Regions from separate parts of the Streptomyces sp. NPDC086077 genome, predicted to be linked through region 2. Evidence: riboswitches for the same ligand, from Rfam matches in the RefSeq annotation. Region 2 holds a riboswitch; each other region holds the start of a gene.
The links. A riboswitch is a leader RNA that binds a small molecule or an ion and turns the genes downstream of it on or off. The one in region 2 is predicted to bind cyclic di-AMP.
Positions count from the first base shown of each region.

Region 1: it holds a riboswitch for cyclic di-AMP, as region 2 does, so the genes downstream of both, AB0O67_RS05750 (transglycosylase SLT domain-containing protein) here and AB0O67_RS02670 (C40 family peptidase) in region 2, are expected to answer to the same signal.
Region 3: it holds a riboswitch for cyclic di-AMP, as region 2 does, so the genes downstream of both, AB0O67_RS04340 (NlpC/P60 family protein) here and AB0O67_RS02670 (C40 family peptidase) in region 2, are expected to answer to the same signal.
Region 4: it holds a riboswitch for cyclic di-AMP, as region 2 does, so the genes downstream of both, AB0O67_RS29150 (M23 family metallopeptidase) here and AB0O67_RS02670 (C40 family peptidase) in region 2, are expected to answer to the same signal.

Region 1 is NZ_JBFBJT010000012.1:9,678-17,014, forward strand. Features, by position in the region: gene AB0O67_RS05735 (polyprenyl synthetase family protein) at 1-951, opposite strand, end outside; gene AB0O67_RS05740 (hypothetical protein) at 1,159-1,347, shown strand; gene AB0O67_RS05745 (CocE/NonD family hydrolase) at 1,370-3,367, shown strand; cyclic di-AMP (ydaO/yuaA leader) riboswitch at 3,645-3,827, shown strand; gene AB0O67_RS05750 (transglycosylase SLT domain-containing protein) at 3,831-4,310, shown strand; gene AB0O67_RS05755 (Cof-type HAD-IIB family hydrolase) at 4,274-5,152, opposite strand; gene AB0O67_RS05760 (carboxymuconolactone decarboxylase family protein) at 5,218-5,679, opposite strand; gene fahA (fumarylacetoacetase) at 5,915-7,126, shown strand.
Region 2 is NZ_JBFBJT010000005.1:55,826-63,162, forward strand. Features, by position in the region: gene AB0O67_RS02640 (8-amino-7-oxononanoate synthase) at 1-222, shown strand, start outside; gene AB0O67_RS02645 (DUF397 domain-containing protein) at 319-540, opposite strand; gene AB0O67_RS02650 (helix-turn-helix transcriptional regulator) at 550-1,410, opposite strand; gene AB0O67_RS02655 (ATP-binding protein) at 1,622-2,080, shown strand; partial or broken gene AB0O67_RS02660 (LysR substrate-binding domain-containing protein) at 2,326-2,652, opposite strand; partial or broken gene AB0O67_RS02665 (LysE family transporter) at 2,551-3,020, shown strand; gene AB0O67_RS02670 (C40 family peptidase) at 3,076-3,549, opposite strand; cyclic di-AMP (ydaO/yuaA leader) riboswitch at 3,553-3,755, opposite strand; gene AB0O67_RS02675 (hypothetical protein) at 4,094-4,372, opposite strand; partial or broken gene AB0O67_RS02680 (ABC transporter permease) at 4,554-4,967, opposite strand; gene AB0O67_RS02685 (TetR family transcriptional regulator C-terminal domain-containing protein) at 4,995-5,480, shown strand; gene AB0O67_RS02690 (urease subunit gamma) at 5,592-5,894, shown strand; gene AB0O67_RS02695 (urease subunit beta) at 5,905-6,216, shown strand; gene AB0O67_RS02700 (urease subunit alpha) at 6,209-7,337, shown strand, end outside.
Region 3 is NZ_JBFBJT010000008.1:74,848-82,184, forward strand. Features, by position in the region: gene AB0O67_RS04325 (response regulator transcription factor) at 1-555, shown strand, start outside; gene AB0O67_RS04330 (NlpC/P60 family protein) at 566-1,633, opposite strand; gene AB0O67_RS04335 (hypothetical protein) at 2,087-2,440, shown strand; partial or broken gene AB0O67_RS04340 (NlpC/P60 family protein) at 2,529-3,705, opposite strand; cyclic di-AMP (ydaO/yuaA leader) riboswitch at 3,713-3,868, opposite strand; gene pcrA (DNA helicase PcrA) at 4,235-6,718, shown strand; gene AB0O67_RS04350 (M23 family metallopeptidase) at 6,778-7,337, opposite strand, start outside.
Region 4 is NZ_JBFBJT010000133.1:5,506-12,842, reverse strand. Features, by position in the region: gene AB0O67_RS29165 (dihydrofolate reductase family protein) at 1-1,088, shown strand, start outside; tRNA gene AB0O67_RS29160 (tRNA-Met) at 1,199-1,272, shown strand; gene AB0O67_RS29155 (SpoIIE family protein phosphatase) at 1,432-2,667, shown strand; cyclic di-AMP (ydaO/yuaA leader) riboswitch at 2,883-3,062, shown strand; gene AB0O67_RS29150 (M23 family metallopeptidase) at 3,074-4,123, shown strand; gene AB0O67_RS29145 (PrsW family intramembrane metalloprotease) at 4,232-5,536, opposite strand; gene trmB (tRNA (guanosine(46)-N7)-methyltransferase TrmB) at 5,579-6,385, opposite strand; gene lhgO (L-2-hydroxyglutarate oxidase) at 6,609-7,337, opposite strand, start outside.

The DNA of each region.
Region 1 (7,337 bases), on a different contig from region 2:
CTCGGGCAGCGGGGCGAGCGCCGCCCGCGCCTCCTCCGCGAACCGCACGGTGTCGCGCCGCGCCTGCTCCAGCGCCGGATGCACCCGCAGCGCGGCCAGCGCCTCCGCGTGCCGCGCGTCGTCGGTGAGGTCGGAGGCGAGCAGCTCGCACAGCGCGACGTCCTCCGCCAGGCCCAGCCGGGCGGCCCGCTCACGCAACCGCAGCACGGGCATCGTCGGGATGCCCTCCCGGAGGTCCGTGCCCGGCGTCTTGCCCGACTCGTGCGAGTCGGAGGCGATGTCCAGCACGTCGTCCGCGAGCTGGAAGGCGACGCCGAGGCGCTCCCCGTACTGGGTGAGCACGTCCACCACCGACTCGTCGGCTCCGGACATCAGCGCCCCGAACCGGCACGACACCGCCACCAGCGATCCCGTCTTGCCGGCCAGCACGTCGAGGTAGTGCTCGACCGGGTCCCGCCCGTCCGACGGGCCCGCGGTCTCCAGGATCTGACCGGTCACCAGCCGTTCGAACGCCTCGGCCTGCACCCGTACCGCCTCGGGTCCGAGGTCGGCCAGGATGTGCGAGGCGCGGGCGAACAGGAAGTCACCGGTGAGGACGGCGACGGAGTTGCCCCAGCGGACGTTCGCGCTCGGCACCCCGCGCCGTACCTCGGCCTCGTCCATCACGTCGTCGTGGTAGAGCGTCGCGAGGTGCGTCAGCTCCACGACCACGGCGGAGGGCACGATTCCGGGTGCGTACGGGTCACCGAACCGGGCGGCCAGCATCACGAGCAGCGGCCGGAACCGCTTCCCGCCGGCCCGCACCAGATGCTGCGCGGCCTCCGTGATGAACGGGACCTCGCTCTTGGTGGCTTCGAGCAACCCTTCCTCGACAGCAGCCAATCCGGCCTGGACATCGGCTTCCAGAGCCTGGTCCCGCACGCTCAGCCCGAACGGCCCGACGACGGTCACGAGGGGTCTCCTGTCTGCTGGTGTCCACTGGCGATTACGCGGAATGTCGATAGGTCGCTGCCTTCACTCAAGTCAGCGTATCCGGTCACGTTTCGATCACCGAGGCCGCCCACCGGTACACCTCAGGCGGTATCGGATCACGGCGGGTATGTTTTTGATCACTTGATATGAGCAGGTATTTATCGACTTTGCCGGAAGAGGTGCCCCTTGCTCCGCACCGCCGTCGGCACCGGCCCCGAGAGCCCGGCCCGGTACGCCACCGGCCGCCGTCACCCGGCCGGACGCAAGCACGCCGCGGAGTCCGCGCGCACGCCGCGGGCGACGCACCGCACCGCCGGCCCGGCGGTGACGGCCGCCGCGCGCCGGCCGCGCCGCACGATGCACCCGGTCCACTGAAGCCGTACCTGGGGTCACGCTCATGCACATCCGTACGTCCTTCCCCTACGAGACGACTCACGAGGACCTCCGTATCCCGCTGCCCGACGGAACCCGGTTGTACGCGCGCGTATGGCGCCCGATCACCGACGAGCCCGTACCGGCCCTCCTGGAGTACCTCCCGTACCGCCTGACCGACTGGACCGCGCCCCGCGACCACCAGCGTCACCCCTGGTACGCCGGCCACGGCTACGCCTCCGTCCGCGTCGACGTGCGCGGGCACGGCAACAGCGAGGGCATGCCGACGGACGAATACTCGGCGACGGAGCTGGCGGACGGTGTCGAGGTGGTGCACTGGCTGGCCGCGCAAGCCTGGTGCGACGGCAAGGTGGGCATGTTCGGCATCTCCTGGGGCGGCTTCAACTCCCTGCGGATCGCGGCGCTCGCGCCCGAGCCGCTCAAGGCGATCGTGACCGTCTGCTCCACAGGCGACCGTTACGACAACGACGCGCACCGCATGGGAGGTTCCGTCCTCGCGGTGGACATGCACGCGTGGGCGGCGACCATGCTCGCCTTCGTCTGCCGCCCGCCCGATCCGCGGTACGTCGGCGACGCCTGGCGGGACATGTGGCTGCGACGCCTCGAAGAGGTCGACCCCTTCGTCCACACCTGGCTCGACCACCCTCTACGCGACGACCACCGGCGGCACGACGGCGTCCGCGAGGACCACGGCGCCGTCGACGCCGCCGTGCTCGCGGTGGGCGGCTGGCACGACCCGTACCGCGACACGGTGCTCCGTCTGGTCGAACACCTCCCGTCCGACCGCGTCCGCGGCCTGATCGGGCCCTGGTCGCACCACTACCCCGACCGCGCCTTGCCGCCCGGCCCGGCGATCGGCTTCCTCCAGGAGACCCTGCGCTGGTGGGACCACTGGCTGAAGGGCAGGGACACCGGGGTGATGTCCGAGCCCGTGCTGCGCTCGTACGTCATGGACGCGCATCCCCCGGCGACGGGGTACGAGACGCTGCCCGGCCGCTGGGTCGGTGAGCCCGCCTGGCCCTCACCCCACGTGTCGACGGTCACGTACGCCCTCCAGGGCGAGCCCGTACTCGTCCGGTCACCCCAGCACACGGGCATCGACGCGGGGCGCTTCCTCCCGATCGGCAACGAGGCCGACCTGCCGCCGGACCAGCGGGAGGAGGACGCGCGCGGGGCGAGCTTCGAGTTCGCGGTGCCGGAGGAGACGTGGGTGCTGGGGCGGCCGCGGGTGCGACTGCGGCTGACCTCGGAGGTGCCGCGCGGGCAGGTGGTCGCGCGCGTGTGCGACGTGGCGCCGGACGGCTCCTCGACGCTGGTGACCCGGGGGGTGATGGACCTCTCCGCGCGCGAGGGACGCGACCGGACCGTGCCGTGGACCCCTGGGGCCACCGAGGACGTCACCTTCGGGCTCAGCGGCATCGGGTACGCCTTCCCACCCGGCCACCGCATCCGCCTCTCGCTCGCCTCCGCGTACTGGCCCTGGATCTGGCCCCAGCCGGACTCCGCGGCCGGCTTCACCCTGGACCCGTCCGGCAGCGCTCTCGAACTGCCGGTACGCGCGTGTGCGGCCGTCCCGCCCGTCACCTTCGAGGAGCCGGAGCAGTCCGAACCGCTCGGCGTCGCCCACCCGGCCACCCTCGACGAACCGCGCCCCGGACGAATGGTCGTGCGCGACGTCGCCAAGGGCGAGTGGCGGCTGGAGCTCGACCAACCACGCCACGGCGGTACGCGCGTGTACCCGGACGGGCTGGAGGTCACCGAGGAGGCGCTGGAGGCGTACGCCATCGGCGAGGAGGATCCGCTGTCCGCCCGCGCCCGCTCGGACTGGACGATCCGGCTGCACCGCCCGGAGCTCGCCTGGGACACCACGATCCGCACACGGTCGGAGATCGCCTGCACCGCGGAGTACTTTTTGACCTCAAATGAGGTGATTTGCACCTCTGGTGCCGAGGTGACCTTCCACCGCACCTGGGAGAAGCGAATTCCACGGGCCGCCAGTTAACTAGGACTTGGGCCTATTGCCCGATTTGCGATTCTTCTGCACTCGCGTGAGTTGGCTCACTCGCACGCCTTCACGAGTCCCTTACATGGACGCGGCGATCCGCCTTGGCACATGGCCGAGTTGACTCTTTTCAACCGCAAAGGATCAAGAGCGGCAAACAGGCGCTTCGAAGATCAAATCCCGCGATATGTGAAACGACCACTTGTTTCGGACATGTGCTCTCGCATACGTTCCCGGCCAGTCGGGCGGAACGCCGAATCCTGCCGCCGCCCGCGCCACCCATGACGGACTCACTCACCGCACGGCAGGAGCGGGGGACCCAGGTAAGCCGCCGGACCGGACGCCGCACGCCACGGCACACCGGAACGGCTCGGGGTGAAGTCGCACTCGCATGAGGGCGGCCGGGCACCTCCCAACCCGAACCCGACAGCTCACCTCGCAGGCACCGGAGAGGACAGTCCCCATGACTGCAAACGGTCAGCAGAGCCGTACCAGTACTGCCCGCATCGCTCGCAAGCTCGCCGTCGCCGGTACCGGCGCCGCCCTGCTCGCCCTGCCGCTCATCGGCGCGACCACCGCGTCCGCCGCCACGCCCACGGCCGTCAGCTCCGTCACGGCGTACCCGAACAACCTCGACGGCTGGATCCGCCAGTCGCTCGACATCATGGCGCAGCAGGGGATCCCGGGCTCCTACAACGGTATCTACCGCAACATCATGCGCGAGTCGTCCGGCAACCCGAACGCCATCAACAACTGGGACTCCAACGCCGCCAAGGGCACCCCGTCGAAGGGCCTGCTCCAGGTCATCGACCCCACCTTCGCGGCCTACCACGTGCCCGGCACGGCGTACGACCCGTACGACCCGGTCGCCAACATCACCGCCGCCTGCAACTACGCGGCCGACCGCTACGGCTCGATCGACAACGTCTTCGGCGCGTACTGAGGCCTGGCCAGCAGCCGTTCGAGGACGACGGCGATGCCGTCGTCCTCGTTCGACAGGGTGATCTCGTCGGCCACCGCCTTGAGCTCGGGGTGGGCGTTGGCCATGGCGACGCCGTGCGCGGCCCAGTCGAACATGGGGATGTCGTTGGGCATGTCCCCGAAGGCGATGGTCTGTTCCGGACTCACGCCCAGTTGCCGTGCCGCCAGCGCCAGCCCCGTCGCCTTGGTGACCCCGCACGGCTGAAGCTCGACCGTCCCGGGACCGGACATGGTGACGGTCGCGAGCGAGCCGACCACCATGCGGGCCACCGCCGCCAACTCGTCGTCGGACAGCGTCGGATGGCGCAGCAGCACCTTGCTGATCGGCGCGCACCAGAGGTCGTCGCGGCGATCGATGCGCACCGCGGGCAACGTGGGGTGCGGCATCAGGTACCCCGGCTCGATGAGGGTGAGCCCGTCGACGCCGTCCTGGTCGACGGCCGCGTACACCTGGCCGACCTCGGCCTCGATCTTTCCGAGCGCGGTCTCCGCGAGTTCCCGGTCCAGCGTGACGGACCACAGCAGACGGTCCGCGCCGGCGTCGTACAACTGCGCGCCCTGCCCGCACACCGCGAGCCCCCCGCCGCCCACGACCTCCAGCAGTGGTCGCACTCGCGGCGCCGGCCGTCCGGTCACCACCAGATGCCGGGCACCGGCCGCCGAGACCCGCGCGAGCGCGGCGAGCGAACGGTCGGAGACCGTGTCGTCGCCGCGGAGCAGCGTTCCGTCCAGGTCAGTGGCGATGAGGGCGTAGTCGGTGCGCGCGTACTCGGTGCGCGCGGCATATGCGGTGGGTGCGGCCATGATCAGAGAATACGGACACCGCACCCCCGCCGTTCATTCCCAACTACCTTCCCACTGTCTGCTTTTCACCCCCACGTGGTGCCTGCCGGCTCCTTGATCGTGGCGTTGATGCGGTTGAACATGTTCGTCAGCGCGACGGTCAGGATCAGCGCCGACACTTCCTTCTCGTCGAAGTGGTCGGCGATCTCGTCCCACAACGCGTCCGGAACCGGCTCCTCCGAGCGGTCCGCGAGCCGCGTCACCGTCTCCGCGAGGGTCAGCGCGGCGCGCTCGGCGTCGCTGTGGAAGGGCGCGTGCCGCCAGGCGGCGACCGAGGCGATGCGCTCCTCACTCACGCCCGCTTTGCGCAGATTGTTCACATGTCCGTGGACGCAGGCGGCGCAGCCGTTGATCTGGCTGACCCGCAGTCCGACGAGCTCCGCGACCTCCTGGTCGAGCCCGCTCTCCCCGATGGCCTGGAAGAGGGTCCCGATACCCTTCAGCGCGCCCGGGAGGACGTACGCCGGGTTGGTCATCCGTGCCTGCATGATGCCGCCTCCTGTTGTCAGTGGCCGGTGTGATGCTTGCTTTCACCGCACTGACGGATCGGGGGCGGTCGTTGTGACGGATCGGCGGGACGAGTTTCCGATGCGCCGACGCGATACACCTTTCCGGATATCAAGGAGCTTCCGCACCTATCGGACACTGCCCAAGACGGGTGCCGCAGCCGTAACGTGATCCACGACCGCATGGACCGCGCGTACGAAAGTGAGGCAGCACCCCATGCCCCCCTTCGATGTCCCCGAGGGCGACCCCTTCGGTCCGCACAACCTTCCGTACGGCGTGTTCTCACCCGCCGGGTCCGCCGAACGGACGGTGGGTGTCCGCCTCGGCGACCACGTCCTCGACGCCGGCGCGGCCGCACTGGCGCTCGGCTCCCCGTACGCCGAGCTGCTGGCACGCCCGACCCTCAACCCGCTGCTGGCCGCGGGCCGCACGGCCTGGTCTGACGTCCGGCGCGCGCTGACCGCCTGGGTCACCGTGCCGTCCCACCGCGAGTCCCTCGCGCCCCTGATGCACTCCCTGTCCTCGGTGAACCTGCACCTCCCCTTCGAGGTCGCGGACTACGTCGACTTCTACGCCTCCGAGAACCACGCCCGGAACGTCGGCCAGATCTTCCGCCCCGACGCGGCGGACTCCCTCACGCCCAACTGGAAGCATCTGCCGATCGGTTACCACGGCCGCTCCGGCACGGTCGTCGTCTCCGGCACCGACGTGGTCCGCCCCTCCGGCCAGCGCAAGGCCCCGGCCGACGCCGCGCCGGTCTTCGGTTCGTCCGTCCGCCTGGACATCGAGGCCGAGGTCGGCTTCGTGGTCGGCGTCCCCTCGGCGATGGGCACGCCCGTGCCGCTGTCCGGCTTCCGCGATCACGTGTTCGGCCTGTGCCTGCTCAACGACTGGTCCGCCCGCGACATCCAGGCCTGGGAGTACGTCCCACTCGGCCCGTTCCTCGGCAAGTCCTTCGCCACCTCGGTGTCGGCGTGGATCACCCCGCTGGAGGCGCTGGACGCGGCAAGGGTGGCCCCGCCCGGGCGGACCCACCCCCTGCTGCCGTACCTGGACGACACCGAGGAGGAGCCCGGCGGCTACGACCTGCGCATCTCCGTCGCCCTCAACGGCCATGTCGTCGCGGAGCCCCCGTTCTCCACCATGTACTGGACCGCGGCCCAGCAACTCGCCCACATGACCGTCAACGGCGCCTCCCTGCGCACCGGCGACCTGTACGGCTCGGGCACGGTGAGCGGACCGGGCGAGGGCGAACGCGGTTCACTCCTGGAGCTGACCTGGAACGGCCGCGACGCCCTCGAACTGCCCGACGGCAAGCGGACGTTCCTGGAGGACGGCGACGTCGTGACGATGACGGCCTGGGCTCCGGGCGCGGGCGGCGTGCGCGTGGGGCTCGGCGAGGTCACGGGACGCGTCGTGGCGGGGTGAGGTTTCCGCGACAGCGACGGCTTCGGCGCTGACTCCGGCCGCCCGTCACCGTCATACTGGCGGCGGGCGGTGTGCGCGGTGCGCGACGCGGGCTCGTGTGGCGCGTGACGCGGGTGCGTGCGTGCGGCTGAGCTTGTGAGGCGTGCGGCACGTGACGCGGGCGGGAGGTCCACGGCGCGCGTCAGCCGCCCGCACCGCACCGCACCGCACC
Region 2 (7,337 bases):
GCGGTACGGCCGGACGCCGCGGTCGTCTCCGTGCGCGCGCCGTCCCCGGAGAGCGCCGTGCGCTGGGCGGCCGACTGCCGGGCCGAGGGGCTCGCCGTGGGCTGCTTCCGACCTCCCTCCGTGCCCGACGGCATCTCCCGGCTCCGGCTGACGGCCCGCGCGGACCTCTCCGGGGACCAGATCGAACGCGCTGTACGAGTCATCGGCGACACGCGACCATGAGTCGGCGGACCACGGCCGTGCCTCGCGCTGTTCGGAACTGATCAGAAGTGATCCGGCCCGATCAGGGTGGGCGAATGCGAAAGCCGGCAGGACCTGTCAGAGATGAGCCGTGAACCCCGCCCAGCTCTCGGGGGAGAAGAGCAGCGCGGGTCCGACCGGGTCCTTGGAGTCGCGTACGGCGAGCAGACCGGCCCACGGGCCCAGGGCCGGCCGGGCTGTCTCGACGCAGTTGTTGGCGCCGGTGCTGTAGCTGCTGCGCAGCCAGTGCACACCGAGCAGTTGCGTGCTGGAAGGTACGTTCCGAGGCAGTGCGGTCATGGTGCCTCCTTACGCGCCGTCACCTATCCCGGCGATGTAGTCCAACGATTCCTCGGGCGAAAGGGCGTGGAACTGAAGGGCGTTGAAGGCCTCGGTGTAGGCCTCTACGTCTTCTTTCCTTTCGAGGTAGAGGCTACTCGTCAAGTGGTCTAGAACCACAACATCCAGATCAGAAGTGCTCGAAAATGAGAAGATAACGAAAGGGCCGGTGATGCCGATGTGCGCCCCCGCGGCGAAGGGCAGCACCTGGAGCCGCACCTGGGGCAGGCGGGCGGCCTCCATCAGCCGCTCCAGCTGGCGCGCCATCACCTCCGGGCCACCGACCTCCCGGCGCAGCACCGCCTCGTCGAGCACCGCGCTCAGCACCAGCGGGGGGTGCGAACGCAGCACGTCCTGCCTGGCCAGACGTACCTCCACCAGGGCGTCCAGGCGGCTCTCGTCCAGGCCCTCGACCGCGGCGCGGGTCACGGCGCGGGCGTACTCGGCGGTCTGGAGCAGACCCGGGACGACGGAGGTCTCCAGTGTGCGCATGGCGCCGGCCTGCGACTCCAGACTGATGAAGTCCCGATAGGTGGGCGGCAACACCCCCTTGTAGGCGTGCCACCAGTGGTCACGGCCGTGGCCGTCGCCGGAGCCCGCCAACGCCAGTAGAAGATCCCCGAGTTGGGCGTCGTCAACCCCGTAGGCATCCAGGAGTAACCGCACATCGGCCGGTTTCACGCCGCTGGCGCCGGTCTCGATCCGGCTCACTTTCGACTGGTGCCATCCCACCAGCCGGGCCGCCTCACCGCTTGTGAGGCCCGCGCGGCCTCGCAGCGTGCGCAATTCGGCGCCCAGTTTCCGGCGGCGCACCGCGGGACCGTGCTGCATGGGCTACTCCTTACTCCTTCCGAGTCGCCCAAATACGCTCTGCCGTCGCAGAGTTCACCGCTTCGAGCGACAGATATATGCATATCTTGGTGGATCGCCACCGCTACCGGGCTTTGAGTGGCAGTCTGGCGAAGAAGCACCAGTCGGGACCGTACTCGAACCATCCGCTCCGTGCCGGACTGCGGTCCCGTGGGAAAGGGACGACGTCGCCATGGCAGACCATCTGGAAGCATCCGTCACTCTGCCGAGCGATCCCGCCTCGGTCTCCACCGCCCGTACCTACGTGGTCAGCACCCTGGCGGATTGGGGCCTGCCACCGGAGACCGAGGTGGCCGACACGATCAGGCTCATCATCTCCGAACTCGCCACCAACGCCGTCCAGCACACCCTCGGTCAGTCACCCACCTTCACGGTCGCGATGCAGCTCGACCGCGACGAGCAACTCCGCATCGGGGTGACCGACAGTCACCCGCGCTTTCCCAAGCGGCTCCCGGCCGCCGTTCAGCAGGACAACGGCCGCGGCATGGTCATCATCCGCTGGCTCACCGCCGAGTGCGGCGGCCGCCTCAGAGTCCGCCCGACCCGCGAGGGCGGCAAGACGGTCTCCATCGAGCTGCCCTGGACGGTACCGGTGCGCCCGGCCCGTCTGGCGGGCCGACAGGAGCCGTAGCCCACCGGGGGCGAGCCGCCGTGCCGGAGCGGGCGGGGCGGTGACCCGGTGTCGCCGGGTCCGTCGTGGGGTGGCGCCAGGTCGGGCGGGGCTGCTGGGCCCGGGCGAAGGCGCCGCGGAGAAGGGCGCGGAAGACGTCCGCCGTCGGGGTCGTCCCGACGGTGCGGTGGGCGACCGAGATCATGCGGCGCGGGCTCGCCCCCCGACAGCGGGCGCATCCCCAGCGGCGTGACCGCCGTGTGCGCCACCATCTCCGGTACGACCGCCACCCCGAGCCCCGCGCCCACGAGCGCGCCCACTACGGCGTACCCGGGTGTGGCGACCAGTACGGAGGGTGCCGCCCCGGCGCGTGCCAGCGCCGCCTCCACCTCCTGCCGGGCCGGGTGGTCCGGCGCCATCCTGATCAGCGGCTGCCCGGCCGGCGCCGCCGGCGGCAGCCGCGAGCCTCCGCCGCCGAGGACGTGGTCGCCATGCCGGGCGCGGACCTCGCCGTCGTCGTACGCAACGCGTTGATCTCCCGCCGGGCCGGCGTGGCGTGCGCGCCGGGGATCGCGGGCGGGCTGCTGCGGCACACCGCGCCGGCCGTGGCCGGCGTCGCGGCCGTCCTCGCCGTGCCCGCGCTGTTGCGGGCCCTCCAGCTGGCCGGCCGCGCCCCCGTGCTCCTTCTCGGGCTCCGGGCACCGTGGGCCGTACGGCGGCCCCGTAGCGCCGCTGGCGGGGAGCCGACCCCGGCCGCCGTGCACCCGCTGCGCCAGGGGTTCGTCACCAACGCCCTGAACCCCAAGGCGCCGAAGGCCTTCCTCGGCCTGCTGCCGCAGTTTCTCCCGGCAGGCGCCCCGGCACTGCCGCGCACTCTGCTGCCGGCGCTGATCATCGTGGCCCTGGCCTGGTGTGGTTCCCGGCGGTGGCCCTGCTGCTGGACCGTCTCGACCACTGGCTGTGTCACGGGCGGGGTGGCGGCGTCCCCTCCGGGCGCCGCCACCGCCACCCGGGGGTCACTTCACCCGGCCGTACCAGACGCTCTTGGTCCAGATCTTCTGGAGCCTCACCACGTCCCCGGTCTTCGGGGCGTGCCAGATCTTCCCCTTCCCGGCGTAGATCCCCACGTGGTACACGTTCGACCCCGAGTGGAAGAACACGAGGTCACCGGCCTTGCGGCTCTTGGCGCCGACGTGGCGGGTCTTGTTGTACTGCTGGGCGGCCGTGCGGGGCAGCTTCTTGCCCGCCTTCTTGAACGAGTACAACGTCAGCCCGGAGCAGTCGAACCTGCGCGGCCCGGTGGCGCCCCACCTGTACGGGGAGCCCTTCTTCGAGGCGGCGATCTGGAGTGCCTTCGTCGCCGGCGTGGCGGCCGCCGCCTCCGAGGCGAAGCCCGGAGCAACGACGGAGCCGCCCACCGCGGCGAGGGTGAGGGCCGAGGCCGTACCAGCGCGGGCCATCAGCGACGGGACACGATTGAGCGCGGTCATGCGCAACCCTTCGTCAGCCGCCTGTGAAGGATGACCTGTCGGATTCGGGCTGGCGAAGTCGCCCGGCCGCGTTGCCACGGCTTCACCCCAAGGGACGCTCGGAGATTGCGCTCCGGCGACCCGTCGTGCTCGGGTCCTCCACTCCTGCCGATCCACTCCTGTCGACCGGTCATCCGGGCGGCGGCAGGACTCGGCGTCCGCCCGGACCGCCCCGCCGCGGCGGCGGGGGCTTGTCGTCAGTCAGGGATCTTGACTCACGGAAGTCCGAAAATCCCAACGCAACCGGGGATTTGTGGCGTTACTCACCACTCACCCGTTCGGGTGGACAGCCTCCTGTGCGAACGGGTGTCAAGGGCGCCACGCGACCCCGGACCAGCGATGGAAGGACTCATTCCGCCCCGAAGCAGCCCTCGTTGCGCAACCGCAAGGGCCCCGAGACAGGAGGTGAAGGTCATCCGGACGGCGGTAGTCCTTTTGGTCCGTTTCAACTCCCGCCCGCACGTTCCGTCATGACTCCCGGCGGTCCGGGGCGACGGCGGGTGGATCAGCCCTTGCCGCAACTGTCGGAGCGCGGTGCAACGGGGACACGCGCCGCGCGGCGTTCACCGTCCAGCACGCGCAGCGCCCGCGCGAGGATGCGTGCGGGGAGTTCGCTCTCGCCCCGCCGGTGCATCGGCGCGAGTGCGTCGCGCGGTTCGACGGCCCTGCGCACCAGCGCCTGAGCGGCGCGCAGTCCACGATACGTGTCGCCGTCGCACGCCGGGTCGAGATGCTCGAAGAGGCCCCGCACGTCCTTGCGGTGCGGGACGACCCGGTGGATCAGGCGGCATCTCGCCGAGCCGGGTGCGCAGCCCCGCCGACTTGACGCCCCGGATGCCCAGAACACCGGACTGACCCTCGACGGGCTCGCACAGCACCCGCTGACCGGCCATCACCCGCGGGCCGGGCAGCGTGAAGAGGCCGTGCGCCCCGTCCGCCACAGCGGGGCGCACGGCCGGCTCGGGTCAGCCCGCCGGTGCGGGCTCCCGCTCGGCCACGGACCGCTTCGCCACCCCGGTGCGGGACTTCAGAGCGCTGCCCAGCAGCACCGCGCCGAGCCCGATCGCGGCCCACCAGATCAGGGTCAGCGCCGGGCCGAGCGCCGCCGCGCCGTCGAAGTACGACACCGAGCGCAGCAGCGTCGTCCCCGCGCCCGGCGGCAGCCACTGGCCGATCGCCCCGGCCGGCTCGGGCAGCATCTGCGGCGCCGACCCCGCCCCGGAGAACGGGTTGCCGACCAGCATCAGCGTGCCCGCGGAGATGCCGATCCCGGCATGGCCCAGGAGCGCGGCGAGCCCGGCGACCGCGCTGCTCACCGGCAGCGTCGACAGCCCGAGGGCGGCGGCCTCGGCCCACCAGTCGCCGGTGAGGACCCCCAGGGTGCCGTCTACCGCGACTTCAGCGGCATGGAGGAACTGATCGCCGCGATCGTCGGCGAGGTGCTCGGGTCGGTCCACCAGGCCTTCGCGGAGGCCGCCCGGCAGAGCCCGCCCGCGCCGCCGGACGAGCTCGTCGCGGCGGTCCTCGGCCGGACGCTCGCCGCCCGGGAGAACCTGACGGTCGACGGGCGGCCCGCCTTTCCGCGACTCGTCATCCAGGTGTGGGCGGAGACGCTGCGCAACGAGGAACTGGCGGCCGTGCTGCGCGAGGGCTACGGCTCGGTGCGCGGGGCCTGGGCGCGGATCGTGGAGAGCTACCAGAGCGTCGGGATGATGGATGCGGACGTCACCCCGGACGACGTGGCCCGCACGATGATCGCCTCGGTGATGGGCTTCCTCGCACAGCAGTCCCTTTTCGGACCCGTGCCCGTCGAGGTCCTCCGTGACGGACTGCGGGCGCTGACGAGCATGCGGGGCGAGGGGGCCGCGACCCGTGGGTCACAGCTTGGTTAACGTGCGCGAAACGCGTGCCGACTAGCCTGCCCCTCCACGCCATCGGGGACCTTGCCGGTGGCCGCGGCAGCCGGGCCCCGCACGGTCCGGGGCGAGGAGGTGAGGTGGGACGTGCAACTTACCCCGCACGAGCAGGAGCGGCTGCTGATCCATGTGGCGGCCGACGTGGCGGAGAAGCGCCGCGCCCGCGGGCTGAGGCTGAATCACCCCGAGGCTGTCGCCCTCATCACCTCGCACATCCTCGAAGGCGCACGTGACGGCCGCACGGTCGCCGAACTCATGGCCTCCGGACGCGAACTGCTCAACCGTGACGACGTCATGGAGGGCATCCCCGAGATGATCCACGACGTGCAGGTCGAGGCGACCTTCCCGGACGGCACCAAACTCGTCACCGTCCACGACCCGATCGTGTGAGGCGGCCTCGATGATCCCAGGAGAGATCCACTTCGCCGACGGCCCCATTGCGTACAACCAGGGTCGCGAGGTCACCCGGCTCACCGTGCTCAACGCCGCCGACCGACCCGTCCAGGTCGGCTCCCACTACCACTTCGCCGAGGCCAACCCCGGCCTGGAGTTCGACCGCGCCGCGGCGCGCGGCAAGCGGCTCAACGTCGCCGCCGGTACCGCCGTGCGCTTCGAGCCCGGCATCCCGGTCGACGTCGAACTCGTCCCGCTCGCCGGTGCCCGCGTGGTGCCCGGACTGCGCGGGGAGACGGGAGGTGCCCTCGATGCCTGAGATCTCGCGTGCCGCCTACGCCGACCTGTTCGGCCCGACGACCGGTGACCGCATCCGGCTCGCCGACACCGATCTGCTGATCGAGATCGAGGAGGACCGCAGCGGCGGGCCCGGACTCGCCGGTGACGAGGCGGTGTTCGGCGGTGGCAAGGTCATCCGCGAGTCCATGGGGCAGTCGCGTGTGACGCGCGCGGAGGGCGCGCCGGACACCGTCATCACGGGCGCCGTGATCGTCGACCACTGGGGGGTCGTCAAGGCCGACGTCGGTGTCCGCGACGGCCGGATCGCCGGGATCGGCAAGGCGGGCAACCCGGACACGATGGACGGGGTGCATCCGGCACTGGTCATCGGACCGGAGACCGAGGTCGTCGCGGGCAACGGGCGGATCCTGACGGCGGGCGCCATCGACGCGCACGTCCATCTGATCTGCCCGCAGATCGCCGACGAGGCGCTCGCCTCCGGCATCACCACCCTCGTCGGCGGCGGCACCGGGCCCGCGGAGGGCTCCAAGGCGACCACCGTGACGCCGGGCCCCTGGCACCTGGCCCGGATGCTGGAGTCGATGGAGCAATATCCCCTCAACTTCGGTCTGCTCGGCAAGGGCAACACCGTCTCGCACGACGCGATGCTGTCGCAGATCCGGGGCGGCGCGCTCGGCCTGAAGATCCACGAGGACTGGGGCGCGACGCCGGCCGCGATCGACGCCTCCCTCACGGTGGCCGACCGCACAGGCATCCAGGTCGCCATCCACACCGACACCCTCAACGAGGCCGGCTTCGTCGCCGACACCCTCGCCGCGATCGGCGGACGCGGAATCCACGCCTACCACACCGAGGGCGCGGGCGGCGGGCACGCGCCGGACATCATGTCCGTGGTCTCCGAGTCGTACGTGCTCCCGAGCTCCACCAACCCGACCCGGCCCTACACCGTCAACACCGCCGAGGAACACCTCGACATGCTGATGGTGTGCCACCACCTGAACCCGGCGGTGCCCGAGGACCTGGCCTTCGCCGAGTCGCGCATCCGGCCCTCGACGATCGGCGCCGAGGACATACTGCACGACCTGGGTGCCATCTCGATCATCTCGTCCGACTCCCAGGCCATGGGCCGGGTGGGCGAAG
Region 3 (7,337 bases), on a different contig from region 2:
GCCGCGGACGTCGACCAGGCGGTCACGGTCATCACCGCGACCCGCCCCGAGGTCGTCCTCCTCGACGTGCACCTGCCGGGCGGCGGCGGCGTCGAAGTGCTGCGCCGCTGCGCTCCGTTGATGGCCGACCCCGAGCAGCCGGTCCGTTTCCTGGCCTTGTCCGTCTCGGACGCGGCCGAGGACGTGATCGGCGTGATCCGCGGCGGCGCACGGGGATACGTCACGAAGACGATCACCGGCACGGACCTGGTCGACTCGGTCTTCCGGGTCCAGGAGGGCGACGCGGTCTTCTCACCGCGTCTCGCCGGCTTCGTCCTCGACGCCTTCGCCTCCACCGACGCCCCGCCTGTCGACGAGGACCTGGACCGACTCACCCAGCGTGAGCGGGAGGTCCTGCGGCTCATCGCCCGCGGCTACGCCTACAAGGAGATCGCCAAGCAGCTGTACATCTCGGTGAAGACCGTCGAGTCCCACGTCTCGGCGGTGCTGCGCAAGCTCCAGCTCTCCAACCGGCACGAGCTGACCCGCTGGGCGACGGCCCGTCGGCTGGTGTGACGAGCGCGCGTCACACGACCCTGGTCGCCCCGGCGAACGGCATCTGGTCGATCGGCGCCAGCCGCACCGGGGCCGAGGGGTTGGGCGCGTGGATCATCTGGCCGTTGCCGACGTAGAGGCCGACGTGGCTGATGCCGGAGTAGAAGAACACCAGGTCACCGGGGGCAAGTTCGGAGCGCGAGACGCGGCGGCCGGCGTCGATCTGGGCGTAGGTGGTGCGGGGCAGGGCCACCCCGGCGGAGCGGTACGCCGCCTGCATGAGGCCCGAGCAGTCGAAGGCGTCGGGGCCGGTGGCGCCCCAGACGTAGGGGCTGCCGAGCTTCTGGTAGGCGTACGAGACGGCCGCGGCGGCACGGGAGTTGGGCGCCGCCGCGGTGGCGGAGCCCGGGGCCTGGAGGGCGTCCCGGCCGGCCGTCGAGGCGCGCGAGGCGCGGTCCGTGCCGTCGCCCTGCGCGAATCGCGCCCGCTCCTCGGCCGTCAGCCGGGACAGTAACTGCCGCGCCTCGTCCAGCTTGCCGGTGACGGTCTTCTTGTGCCGGTTGAGCTCGGCCTGCCGGGACTGGAGCGAGGCCAGTTCGACGCGGGTGGCGCCGCGCAGTTGCTCGATCTCCCGCAGCTGCCGGCGGACGCGTGTGACGGCGGCCGCTTGCCGGTCGCCGGCGCGTTCGGCGAAGGCGGCGCCGTCGAGATACCGGTCGGGGTCGTCGGAGAGCGCCAGTTGCAGCGCGGGGTCCAGGCCGCCGTCCCGGTACTGGGCGGCCGCGTAAGAACCGAGGGCGTCGCGGGCGGAGTTGAGCCGGTCCTCCTTGCGGGCCGCCTCGTCCTGGAGGCTGCCCAGCCGCTTCTGTGCCGCCCGGGTCTCCTCCCGCACGCCGTTGTACTTCTCGGTGGCGACCTCCGCCTCCTGGTACAGCTTGTCCACCTTGGCCTTGACCTGCGCCGGCGTCAGCTGCGGCTCGGCGTGGCCGGTCCCGTCGAGGCCCGTGGCGGTCGCCGCGCCCGCGAGGGCGATCGTCGCCGCCGTGCGGGCCCTGGTGCCGTGGGCCGAGCGTGGTCGGGGCTTGCGGTGCGCTGCCACGTGGACTGCACGTCCTTTCGTACGACTCGGGCGACCGCCGGTCCGTACGGCCACCGGGTGGACGTACGACCGCTCCGGGGCGGCTGACGCGTCCGGCGGCGCCCCGCGCAGGGGATGCGGGGCACCGCCGGACCTTCTCGGCGGTGGTGCCCGGCTGCCGCCCCCGGCCAGGGCGGCGGTGGGGAGCCGGTCACCTGGTGGAGGACGCTAAGCCCGGGCGTGTCGGTACGGTGACGTCTTGTGCGGAAGTGACGCGAGGGAAACAGCGGGTGACCGTATGTGATCGAGCTCGCGATTCGCGGCCGTCGCCTTCACGCAGTGCGATGACCGATGCGGCGATTCCGGGGCGGGAGGAGGCGCGAGGGTGCTATGGCGCATATATGCAGTCGCCCTGTGTGCCATGGGCGGCCCGGTGTCGGGCGGCCCTGAACTGCCTGATTAGGCTCCGGCCCCATGGACGTACTCATCCACCTCTTCGTCGGCCTGCACATCATCGGCATCGCCTCCCTCCTCGGTGGTTTCCTCACCCAGATGAAGGCGATGGGCCAGGGCACCGCGCGATTCGTCCCGGCGATGCTGCACGGCGCACTGACCATGCTGGTCACCGGCGTGATCCTGGTCGGCCTCAACCAGGCGGACGACCAGCCCGTCAACAACATCAAGATCGGCGTGAAACTGGCGCTGCTGATCGTGATCCTCGGCCTCGTCTACGTGAAACGGGACGACGAGAAGGTGGACAAGGGCATGTTCGCTCTGGTGGGGCTACTGACCACGGCGAACGTCTTCATCGCCGTGCTCTGGACCTGACGCACCGCCCCACGCGCGCGTGCCACGGAAACCGCCGCACGCGCGCGTGCCCTTCGATCGCCTCTCCGGCCGCCTCGCGGCGCCCTTGTCAGGCCGGGCGGACGACGCTGTGGATGGAGGACTCGCCGTCGTAGTAGACGGACTCCTCGCGGACGTACGCGCCGGGCTTCGGGGCGTGGATCATCATGCCGTTGCCGATGTACAGGCCGACGTGGGTGATGTCGTCGTAGAAGAAGACCAGGTCGCCCGGCCGGGCGGCGGCGACGGAGACCGTCGTCCCGGCGTCGACCTGGTCGTAGGTGGTGCGCGGGAGGGTGACGCCGGCGGCCTTCCAGGCGGCCTGGGTGAGGCCGGAGCAGTCGTAGGACTCGGGGCCGGTGGCACCCCAGACGTACGGCTTGCCGATCTGGGCGCGGGCGAAGGCGAGCGCCTTCTCCGCCTTGGTGCCGTACCCGGAGTCCGACGCGGAGTCTCCGGAGCCGGACTCGTCGCCCGTGCCTGCCGAGGTATCGGCGTTCGAGGACTCCCGCTCGCGCTGCGCCGCCTCCTGACGCCGCTGCTCCTGCTGCCGGGCGAGCTCGGCGGCCTTGCGCTCGGCCTCCTCCTGCTTCTTCTTCTCGATCGCCGCGAGGCGGGCCTTCTCCTCGGCGGTCAGAGCCGACAGCAGTGCCCGCGCGTCGGCGAGCTTCTTCTGGACGGTGGCCTTGGCCCGACTGCAGATCGCTCTGCGACTCGGTGAGCGTCTCCAGACTCCGAGTGGCCTCCTGGCGCTTCTTCATCGTCGCCGACTGCTCGGTGAAGTACTCGTCGACCGCGCTCTTCTGGCGGCTGGTCAGACGGCCCATCAGCTGGTTCTGGTCGAAGTAGTCCTGCGGGGAGTCGGCGAGCAGGAAGGTGGCGGTGTCGGGGACGGAGGCCCCGGAGCGGTACTGGGCGGCGGCGTACGACCCCAGCTCCTCACGCGCCTCGTTCAGCTTCTGTGCGCGCTGGGCAACGTCGTCCAGGAGAGTGTCGACGCGCTTGCGCTGCTTCGAGGTCTTCTCCTTGGCCGCGTTGTACTTCTCGGTCGCCGACTCCGCCTGGCGGTAGAGATCGCCGACCTTCTTCTCGACCTCCTCGAGGCTCGGCTTGTCGTCGGCCGAGGGCTCGGCGTTGGCGGTCTGGGAGAGCAGGGCCACGGAGGTCAGGGCAGCGGTGGCGAGGGCCGGTGTGCGTATGCCTGCCACCCGCGCGCCGGTGGGGCGCGACTTGCGGTGCGACGCCAAAGGAGGCGACTCCTTCCATCTGCCGCCTACCGGGTTAGCTGTCGGGTTCGGGCGGGTGGTTCGGAAGGGTTGCCCTACGGTCCGCTCCCCGGAAGGGATTTGGGCCGATTCACCCCAAGTTCGGTGGGTCCCCGGCTCCGGCTGCCTTGGGCGCATCGGACTCGGCGGAGGCCGCGCGGCCCGGCGACGTTCGCCGGTAAGAGTCGTGCGGCCTGTCCGGCACGGTAGCCAACTCGTGTGGTCCGTGTGAAGGTTGGTGGGCGATATGCCCGATACATTTTCGTGACCTTCGGCCGGTGGTCACGCCCCGCGTGAGACCGTGTTCGGACGGTGAGCGCCTGGTCAGCGCCGGTGCCGGGCGATAACGGGCCGGGACCCGCATGATGGTCCGCTGGCGCCCCCCGCCTTCACCGGCCGCCTTCCCGGGCCGTGATCGCGGGCTCCTCCGCAAGATCGCCGGCCTTTCGTGGCCGGTATGTTCTCGGGGCGGGAGCGGGTTGTCAGTGGGGCGCCCTAGACTCGGAGAGCGATGAGCAGCCTCTTTGACGACAGCTTCCTGGCGGACCTCCAGGCCCCACGGGCCCACGAGGAGCCTCCGCCGCCGCCCGAGGACGATCACGCTCCGGATGCGCTTCCGGACGATCTGTTCGGCGGGAAGTTCGACGTGCCCCCGGACCGGGACGCCTACTACCGCGACGGCGCCCCGCGCCCCGCCCTGGACGCCGCCGTGCTCCTGGAGGGGCTGAACGACAACCAGCGCGCCGCCGTCGTCCACTCCGGCTCCCCGCTGCTCATCGTCGCCGGCGCCGGCTCCGGCAAGACGCGGGTCCTGACCCACCGCATCGCCCACCTCCTCGCCGAGCGCGGGGTGCACCCGGGCCAGATCCTCGCGATCACCTTCACCAACAAGGCCGCGGGCGAGATGAAGGAGCGCGTCGAGCAACTGGTCGGCCCCAGGGCGAACGCGATGTGGGTGATGACCTTCCACAGCGCCTGCGTGCGCATCCTGCGCCGGGAGTCCAAGAAGCTCGGCTTCACCTCGTCCTTCTCGATCTACGACGCCGCCGACAGCAAGCGCCTGATGTCCCTGGTCTGCCGCGACCTGGACCTCGACCCCAAGCGCTTCCCGCCCAAGTCCTTCAGCGCCAAGATCAGCAACCTCAAGAACGAGCTGATCGACGAGGAGGACTTCGCCGCCCAGGCCACCGACGGCTTCGAGAAGACCCTCGCCCAGGCGTACGCGCTGTACCAGTCACGTTTGCGCGAGGCGAACGCCCTCGACTTCGACGACCTGATCATGACGACGGTCAACCTGCTCCGCGCCTTCCCGGACGTCGCCGAGCACTACCGCCGCCGCTTCCGGCACGTCCTGGTCGACGAGTACCAGGACACCAACCACGCCCAGTACGCCCTCGTGCGCGAGCTCGTCGGCACCGGCGAGCGTGCCGCTGAGGACGTCGACGTACCACCCGGCCAGGACGACCTGCCGCCCGCCGAGCTGTGCGTGGTGGGCGACGCCGACCAGTCGATCTACGCCTTCCGCGGCGCGACCATCCGCAACATCCTCCAGTTCGAGGAGGACTACCCGAACGCGACGACGATCCTGCTGGAGCAGAACTACCGCTCCACCCAGACGATCCTCACCGCCGCCAACGCCGTCATCGAGCGCAACGAGTCCCGCCGCCCCAAGAACCTGTGGACCAACGCGGGCGCGGGCGCGCGCATCACCGGCTACGTCGCCGACACCGAGCACGACGAGGCGCAGTTCGTCGCCGACGAGATAGACCGACTCACGGACGCCGGCGACGCGAAGGCGGGCGACGTCGCGGTTTTCTACCGTACGAACGCCCAGTCCCGTGTTTTCGAAGAGATCTTCATCCGCGTCGGTCTGCCCTACAAGGTTGTCGGCGGCGTCCGCTTCTACGAGCGCAAGGAGGTCAGGGACGTCCTGGCCTACCTGCGCGTCCTGGCCAACCCTGAGGACTCGGTCCCGCTGCGCCGGATCCTCAACGTCCCCAAGCGGGGCATCGGCGACCGCGCGGAAGCCATGATCGACGCGCTCTCCCAGCGCGAGAAGATCAGCTTCCCCCAGGCGCTCAAGCGGGTCGACGAGGCGTACGGCATGGCCGCGCGCTCCACGAACGCCGTCAAGCGCTTCAACACGCTGATGGAGGACCTCCGCACCATCGTGGACTCCGGCGCCGGCCCGGCGACGATCCTGGAGGCCGTGCTCGAACGCACGGGCTACCTCTCCGAGTTGCAGACCTCCACCGACCCCCAGGACGAGACCCGGATCGAGAACCTCCAGGAACTCGCCGCCGTCGCCCTGGAGTTCGAGCAGGAGCGCGCGGAGGGCGAGGCGGGGACCCTGGCCGACTTCCTGGAGCAGGTCGCGCTGGTCGCCGACTCCGACCAGATCCCCGACGAGGAGGACGGTGACGGCGTCATCACGCTGATGACCCTGCACACCGCCAAGGGCCTGGAGTTCCCGGTCGTCTTCCTCACCGGCATGGAGGACGGCGTCTTCCCGCACATGCGCGCCCTCGGCCAGACCAAGGAGCTGGAGGAGGAGCGGCGGCTCGCGTACGTCGGCATCACCCGCGCGCGGGAGCGGCTGTACCTCACGCGGTCGGTGATGCGCAGCGCCTGGGGCCAGCCGCAGTACAACCCGCCGTCCCGCTTCCTGGAGGAGATCCCCGGGGCGCACCTGGACTGGAAGCGCACGGGTGCCACGGCGGCCCCCGCGGGCCCGGTCTCGGGCGTGGCGGCCTCCCTGTCCTCGTCCCGCTCGCGCTCCTCGGCGTCGGGTGCGTCGGGATTCGCCACCCGGCGGACGGCCGAACAGCCGGTGGTCGCGCTGGCGGTGGGGGACCGGGTCACGCACGACCAGTTCGGGCTCGGCACCGTCGTCGCGGTGAAGGGCACGGGGGGGAACGCCGAGGCGACGATCGACTTCGGGGACACTAAGCCGAAGCGGTTGCTGCTGCGGTACGCGCCGGTGGAGAAGCTGTAGCCGTACGGCCCGGGCCGGGGGTTCCGTGACGGAGTCCCCGCCCGTCCGCGCGGGGCGCGTTACGAGGGGTCGATCCCGTGGCTGCGCAGCCAGGACAGCGGGTCGATCGCCGCGCCGCCCCCGGGGCGCACCTCGAAGTGCAGGTGCGGACCGGTCGAGTTGCCGGAGTTGCCGGAGTACGCGATCGCGTCGCCGGCCTTGACGGTCGTACCGGAGGCGACCTGGTAGCTGGAGAGGTGGCAGTACCACGTCTCCGTGCCGTCCATCGCCGTCACGATCATCATGTTGCCGTACGCGCTGTTGTACTCCGTACGGACCGTGCCGTCCGTCGCGGCCATCACCGTCGTGCCGTACGCGACGGGGAAATCGATGCCGGTGTGCACGGACATCCAGTTGATGCCGGACTGGCCGTAGTAGGCGCTGAGCCCGTGCTGCGCGACCGGCAGTGCGAACTTCGGGCGCAGCCGCTCCTTGCGGGCCGCCTCCTCCGCCGCCCGCTTCTTCTCGGCCGCCTGCTGCGCCTTGAGGTCGATGCGCTCCTGCGTGCGGCTGACGCGGTCGCCGAAGTCGTCCGCCTCAGCGGTGAGGCTCGTGAGCTGGGTGTCCAGCTGGTTGTTGG
Region 4 (7,337 bases), on a different contig from region 2:
ACGGCTATCTGGACGACAACGGCCCCGACCGCCTCCTCCTGTCCAGCCCCGCCGACTTCGACCGGGTCGACGAGGTGCGCGCCTCCGTCGACGCGATCCTCATCGGCGCCGGCACCATCCGCGCCGACAACCCCCGGCTGCTGGTCAACTCCCCGGCACGACGGGCGGCCCGGACGGCGGCGGGAAAGCCGGAGTACCCCCTCAAGGTCACGGTGAGCGGCACGGGCGACCTGGACCCCGCCGCCCACTTCTGGCACACGGGCGGCGACAAGGTGGTGTACACGACGACGGAGGGTGCCCGGCGCCTCGAGGAGGACCCCGTCGCCGCGGACGTGGTCGCGCTCGGCGACACCCTCGACTGGCGCGCGGTACTGGCGCACCTGCACGACGTACGAGGCGTCCGCCGCCTGATGGTCGAGGGCGGCGGCACCCTCCACACCCAGCTCCTCCTGGAGGGCCTCGCCGACGAGGTCCAGCTGGTCCTCGCCCCCCTCTTCGTCGGCGACCCCGCCGCACCCCGCCTCTTCGGCCCCGGCGGCTACCAGTCCGGACGCCTGCGCCTGGTCGAGACCCGGCGCATCGAGGACGTCGTCCTCATGCGTTACGAGCCCACCGCCCCCGGCGCCGGCACCCTCGCCTCGGCCGCCGACCGCCGCTGGCTGGCCCTGGCCTGCGAGCTGGCGGCGCTGTGCCCGCCGTCGAAGACGGCGTTCAGCGTCGGTGCGGTGGTGGTGGCGCGGGACGGCACCGAACTCGCGCGGGGGCACTCCCGGGAGGGCGGCGACCCGGTCGTCCACGCGGAGGAGGCGGCGCTCGCGAAGATCGACGCGGCCGACCCGCGGCTGCCCGGCGCCACCGTCTACACCAGCCTGGAACCCTGCACGCGCCGCGCCTCCCGGCCCCGGCCCTGCGCGCGGCTGATCCTCGACGCCGGGGTGGGGCGCGTGGTGACGGCCTGGCGGGAGCCGGACACGTTCGTGACCGGCGCGGACGGGAGCGGCATGCTGGCGGGGGCCGGAGTGGAGGTGGTGGTGGTTCCGGACCACGAGGAGGCGGCCAAGGCGCCCAATCGGCACTTGGTGGGATGAAACACCCCCCGGGGACGCCGCGATCACACCTCCGGCCGCTGGTCGACGCGGGCGCCGGGAAACCGTGGCGCGGAGCGTCCCGCGCATGGCGTACACTGGTGTCATACCGACGCGGGGTGGAGCAGCTCGGTAGCTCGCTGGGCTCATAACCCAGAGGTCGCAGGTTCAAATCCTGTCCCCGCTACTGAAGGCCCGGGGCCGGAATCCAGATCTTGGATTCCGGCCCCGAGTCGTTTCCGGGCGTCGCCCGCTCCCGTCATCCGGTCGGCCCGCCCGGCTGGTCCCGCACCTGTCTTCCGGGAACTCTGGGCAGGTGCGGTGACCTGCGTAACGGGAGACGACAGTGCGGCCTGCGGAGGCAGAGGGAGAGTGGCCGTACGCCAGATCCGGCGACCGCGTCGCCGACGCCGCCCTCGGCGGCCGGGACGACTCCTCCACGCTGGCGCGCCCGGTGCCGCCCGTGCCCCCTGTGCCGCCCTCCGAGGGACGACGGATCTCCCTCGCCCGCGCCTTCGTCCGGGCGCTCCCCGTCCTGCTCCTGGTCATCGGCGGCAGCTACGACTACTTCACCCCGCGCGGCTTCACCGGTGCCCCCCTCTTCACCGCCGCCCCGCTGGTCGCCGCCCCGCTCCTGTCCCGCCGCGCCACGGTCCTCACCGGTGTCGTGGCCGTCGCCCTGGTCATCGGGCTGCAGATCCGGTACGGCACCCTGATGCAGGTCGAACCGTTCACCGAACTGCTCACCGTGGCCACGGTCGCCGTCCTCGCCGTGCTGATCAACATGCTGGTCCGGCGCAGCCACGCCCGCCTCGACTCGGCCTGGGAGATCGCCGAGGCCGCCCAGTTCGCGGTGCTGCCGGAGCCGATGCAGCGGATTTGCGGGTTCGAGATCGCCGCGCGCTACGAGGCCGCCCAGGCGGACGCCTTCATCGGCGGCGATCTCTACGCGGTGCAGGACAGCCGGTACGGCGTGCGGCTGGTGGTCGGGGACGTGCGGGGCAAGGGCATGGGGGCGGTCGCGGCGGTCGCGGTGGTCATCGGGGCGTTCCGGGAGGCCGCCGAGCGCGAGACGACGCTGGAGGCGGTCGCACAGCGGCTGGAGCGGGCGCTGGCGCGCGAGGGCACCCGCCGGGAGGGGATCGACGCCTTCGAGGGGTTCACCACCGCCGTACTCGCCGAGATCCCGCACGAGGACGGGGTCGTACGGATCCTCAACCGCGGCCATCCACCGCCGCTGATGCTGTACGCCGACGGCACCGTGAGTCCGCTGCCCGCCCGTGATCCGGCGCTTCCGCTCGGGATGGGCGAGCTGGGCATCTGGCCGGACCGTGCGGAGGTGTCCCGGTTCCCGGGCGGGGCGACGCTGCTGCTGTACACCGACGGCCTGTCGGAGGCCCGCGACGCGCAGGGCGCCTTCTACGATCCCGCGGCCCGGCTGGCCGGCCGGACCTTCTGCAGCCCCGGCGAACTGCTGTGCACGGTGGCCGAGGAGGTACGCCGGCACAGCGGCGGCGGCACCACCGACGACATGGCGCTGCTCGCGGTCCGGCGACCGGCCGACGACTGTCACCGGGTGTGATCGAACGGAAGCCCTCCGCATAACAACTGACATACAGTCAGATGTGGAGATCGCTCTGAACCGCGGTCAACTCGCCCGATTTTCGCCATTCATGGACCTGTACGTCCCGACAGGAAGCGTTAATGATCAAGTGGAACGGCTTGGAAATCAGGCCCCGGTTCTATTAACGTCCGATAACGCAGCGCGGTCGTCCCAGCCGTCACAAGAGGCGGCTCCGTGCGCACGCGCCGAATCCCGCGCGAGGCCCTCACCGGCCGCACAAGGGAACCGGGGAACCATCATCTTGGGGTGAATCGGGCGTATGCCGCCGTAGCAGTACGGCTGGTTTACGCGCGTAGGAGACCTTCCTGCTCCGAACCCGTCAGCTAACCCGGTAGGCGAGAAGGAAGGAAAGGAGCGCGCCCACGTGGCGTCCAACCGGCCTGCCCCACAGGCCCCGTTCGTGCCGGACCAGCGCACCTCCGACAGCACCGACACGTTCGTCTACGGCGCGCAGCGCACCGACGAGGGCCCGTGGGAGGAGTGGAATCCCACCGCGGAGACCATCCGTCCCGTACGCGGCCGGCACCGTGTCAGCAAGCAGCGCGGCGGCGGACTCGCCCGCAGCTCCACCGTTCTCGGCGTCGGTGTCATAGCCGCGGTCGGCGCGGGCGGCATGGCGAGCGCGAACACCGGCAAGCCGCCGGTGTCGATCTCCATGCCCGACCTGCCCAACGTCGGCTCGCTGATAGCCGACGACGACCCCGACTCCCCCGACACCAAGACCGCCAGCGCCCCGCTCAGCAGCCTCGGCACGGCCACCGTGGACACCGCGGAGGGCACCACCGACGCCGGGGAGAGCCTGCGCGCCCGCATCATCGCGCAGGCCGAGCAGCAGCAGGAGCAGGTCGAGAGCAAGGCCGCCGCGCAGGCCGTGGCCGCCGCCGAGAAGGCCGCAGCCGAGGCCGCCGCCAAGGCGGAGAAGGAGGCCAAGGAGAAGGCCGCCGCCGCCAAGGCGAAGGCCGAGGAGGAGGCCCGGCAGAAGGCCGAGGCCGAGCGGCTCGCCGCGCTGGCCAAGCAGTTCACGCTGCCGACCTCCTCGTACACCCTCACCTCCACCTTCGGTCAGGCCGGCGCCCTGTGGTCCTCTGGCTACCACACGGGCCTCGACTTCGCCGCGCCGACCGGCACGCCCCTCAAGGCCGTGCACAGCGGCACCATCACCGAGGCCGGCTGGAACGGCTCGTACGGCTACAAGACCGTGCTGACCCTCGATGACGGCACCGAGATCTGGTACGCCCACCAGTCGTCGATCGGCGTCAGCGTCGGACAGAAGGTCGCCACCGGCGATGTGATCGGCCGCGTGGGCGCGACGGGCAACGTGACCGGCGCCCACCTGCACATGGAGGTGCACACCGGCAGCTCCGGTGGCATCGACCCGCTGGCCTGGCTGCAGAGCAAGGGCCTCAACCCCTGAGAATCCCGACACGGGTTTTTCGCGAACTCCGGTGGTCCTGACGGCAACCCCCCGACGTCAGGACTGCCGGTTTTCGGCTGTCCGGGGCTGTACCGCGCCCCCTTCGCCCTACGTCCGGTACGGGTTGTACGCGGGGTAGGGCGCCGCGTGCCCGTACATCGGCACCCAGCCGTGGACCGGCGGCATCAGCACCGGCGGCGCGGTCGCCCGCGCCGCGTATTCCAGGGCCGGGCGGGCGATCTCCCGGCGGTTCCACAGCTCCTGGAGCAGCTCGCGTTCCCGTACGACGAAGTCCGCACGGGCGCGGCCCATGCGGCCCCGGCGCCGGAGGAAGGCCAGAGACGTGGCGTACGCCTCGTACTGCGCGACCGTACGGGCCGCCGGTTTGCCTAGGTGGTGGCCGGCGTACTCGCGGGCCAGCCGGCGAGCCCGCATCGAGCCGAGGGCGAACGGCTGCGCGGGCGGGAGCCAGCCGGCGACGACGTAGGCCGGGAGCTCCTCGCGGACGGTCCGCAGCTCCCGCTGGCGCGTCCAGATCACCAGCCAGGTCAGCAGCCCGAACGCGGGCACCATGAAGCCGCCGTACACCGCGAAGAAGCCGTAGTCGCCGAAGGTCGCCGAGCCGTTCCAGAAGGCGTGCATGCCCATCGCGAGCAGCAGCCCGGCCGGGGGCAGAAGGACGCGGCGCAGCCGCTGGCGCTCCCCGGCGAGCGCGGCGATGCCGAAGCCGATGCCGGTGAGCACGGTGAACAGGGGGTGCGCGAACGGCGACATGATGACCCGCACGAAGAAGGTCGCGGCGGTCACGGACGCAATCCCGCTGTGGCCGGCCAGCTGGTCGGTGCCGAAGGCGGTGCCGAGGTAGAGGATGTTCTCGGTGAAGGCGAAGCCGGTGGCGGTGACGCCCGCTATGACGACGCCGTCGAGGATTCCGGTGAAGTCGCGGCGCCGGAAGAGGAAGAGCAGCAGGATCGCGGCCGCCTTCGCGGACTCCTCGACGATCGGGGCTATGACCGTGGCGCCCCAGGTGTCCGCGCTGGTCGGGTCGGCGGTCGCGGTCGCTATCCATCTGGTCGCGAAGCTGTTCGCGATGATGGCTATCAGCGCGGCCGCGCAGGCCCCCCACGAGAAGGCGAACAGCAGATTGCGCCAGGGGCCGGGCTCGACCCGGTCCAGCCAGCGGAAGACGGCTATGAGCAGCGGCACGGGCAGGACCGCGAGGCCGAGCCCGACCAGGAAGCCCTGGGTGCCGGTCTGTTCGCGGACCAGGGCGAGGATCACCAGGCCGGACAGGGCGAGCAGCGTGATCAGCGCGCCGTACCGCACCCACCGCTTGTGCCACCAGTGCGCGTGCCGCAGGGCGCCGCCGGTGGGCATGCCGGGGTTCGTCGGGTACGGGGGACTGGTCGCCACGGCATTGACCCTAACGAGGGGAGGTTCGAACGAGGGAAGGTTTTACGGCTGACCTTCGTGCGATACGCGGCGGAAGAGCAGGTCGTTCACCACATGACCCTTCTCCAGCCCCTGCCCCTCGAAACGGGTGCGCGGGCGGAAGCCGGGGCGCGGCGCGAAACCTCCGCCGGGCCGGGTGTTCGCAAAGGCGGGGTGCGCGGTGAGCACCTCCAGCATCACTTCGGCGTACGGCTCCCAGTCCGTCGCGCAGTGCACGATCGCGCCCGGCTTCAACCGGGTCGCGGCGAGGGTGAGGAAGGCCGGCTGGATCAGCCGCCGCTTGTGGTGCCGCTTCTTGGGCCAGGGATCCGGGAAGAAGACGCGCAGCCCGTCGAGGGAGTCCGGGGTGAGCATCTCGCGCAGCAGGATGATCGCGTCGCCGTTGGCCACCCGGACGTTGCCGATGCCGCTCTGGTCGGCGAGGTTGAGCAGGTTGCCCTGGCCGGGGGTGTGTACGTCCACGGCGAGGATGTTGGTGTCCGGGTCAACGGCGGCCATCCGGGCGGTGGCCTCGCCCATGCCGAAGCCGATTTCCAGCACGACGGGGTTGTCGTTGCCGAAGAACTCGGCGAGGTCGAGGACCCGCGAGCCGTCGACGTCCAGCCCCCACTTGGACCACAGCCGCTGCAAGGCGTCCGCCTGCCCCGATGTCACCCGGCTCCGCCGCGGCTGGAAACTCCGGATCCGCCGCTCGAAGTGCGACCCGGCGGGGTCCGCCTTGGGCCCGTCCGGGAAACGCGGCTCCCCCTTGACCCGCACCCGTGGGGCGACGGCGTCGGGGGTGGGGTGGGGGGCTTCGGGGGTGTTCAGCGAGTCAGACACAGTGGGGTCGATTTTACGGGGTCCGGGGTGGGTGGGTTCGTGGTGCGCGGGCGGCAGGGGCGCGGGGGCACGAGAGGGCGCGCGGCCGGTGTCGCGGGGCAGGACCGGCCGGGCCGGCAGCACCCGCACGAGCCTCGGCGAGGCGTGCCCGCACATGGCCCGGCACCGTCCCGGACGCCGGCCTGGCCCGCGGCGCCCCACGCGGCCAGGGTCACGCACGGCTCAGTGCGCCCAGTGCGCGACGGGCCACCTCCCGGCCGATCGGCAGGGACGCCGTGGCCGCCGGGGACGGGGCGTTCAGCACATGGACGGCGCGGGCGCCCTCGTGGATCAGGAAGTCGTCCACCAGCGTGCCGTCCCGGAGCACCGCCTGGGCCCGCACCCCTGCCTCAGACGGGACCAGGTCCTCCTCCGTCACCGCGGGCAGCAGCCGCCGTACCGCACGGGTGAACGCGGCCTTCGACACCGACCGCCACAGTTCTCCGCCTCCGTAGCGCCAGTGCCGGCCCGCTATCCGCCACGCTCCGGGCCAGGCCAGCGTGCGGGCCAGCTCACGGGGCCGGACCACATTCCGGTCGTAGCCCTCACGGGCGAGCGCCGGGACGGCGTTGGGGCCGACGTGGACGCCGCCGTCGATGCCGCGTGTGAGGTGCACGCCGAGGAACGGGAACGCCGGGTCGGGGACCGGATAGACCAGTCCGCGCACCAGCTCGGGCCGCGCCAGCTCGTAGTACTCTCCCCGGAACGGGACGATCCGCATGCCGGGGTCGTCGCCGGTCATCCGGGCGACCTCGTCGCAGTAAAGCCCGGCGCAGTTCACCAGGACCCGCCCGCGCACCACGGCCCCGTCCGCCGTCCGCACGGCGACCCCCAGCTCCGGGCGCCGGTCGACGCGGACCACCTGCGCGCCGTAGCGGATCTCGGCGCCCGAGGCCTCGGC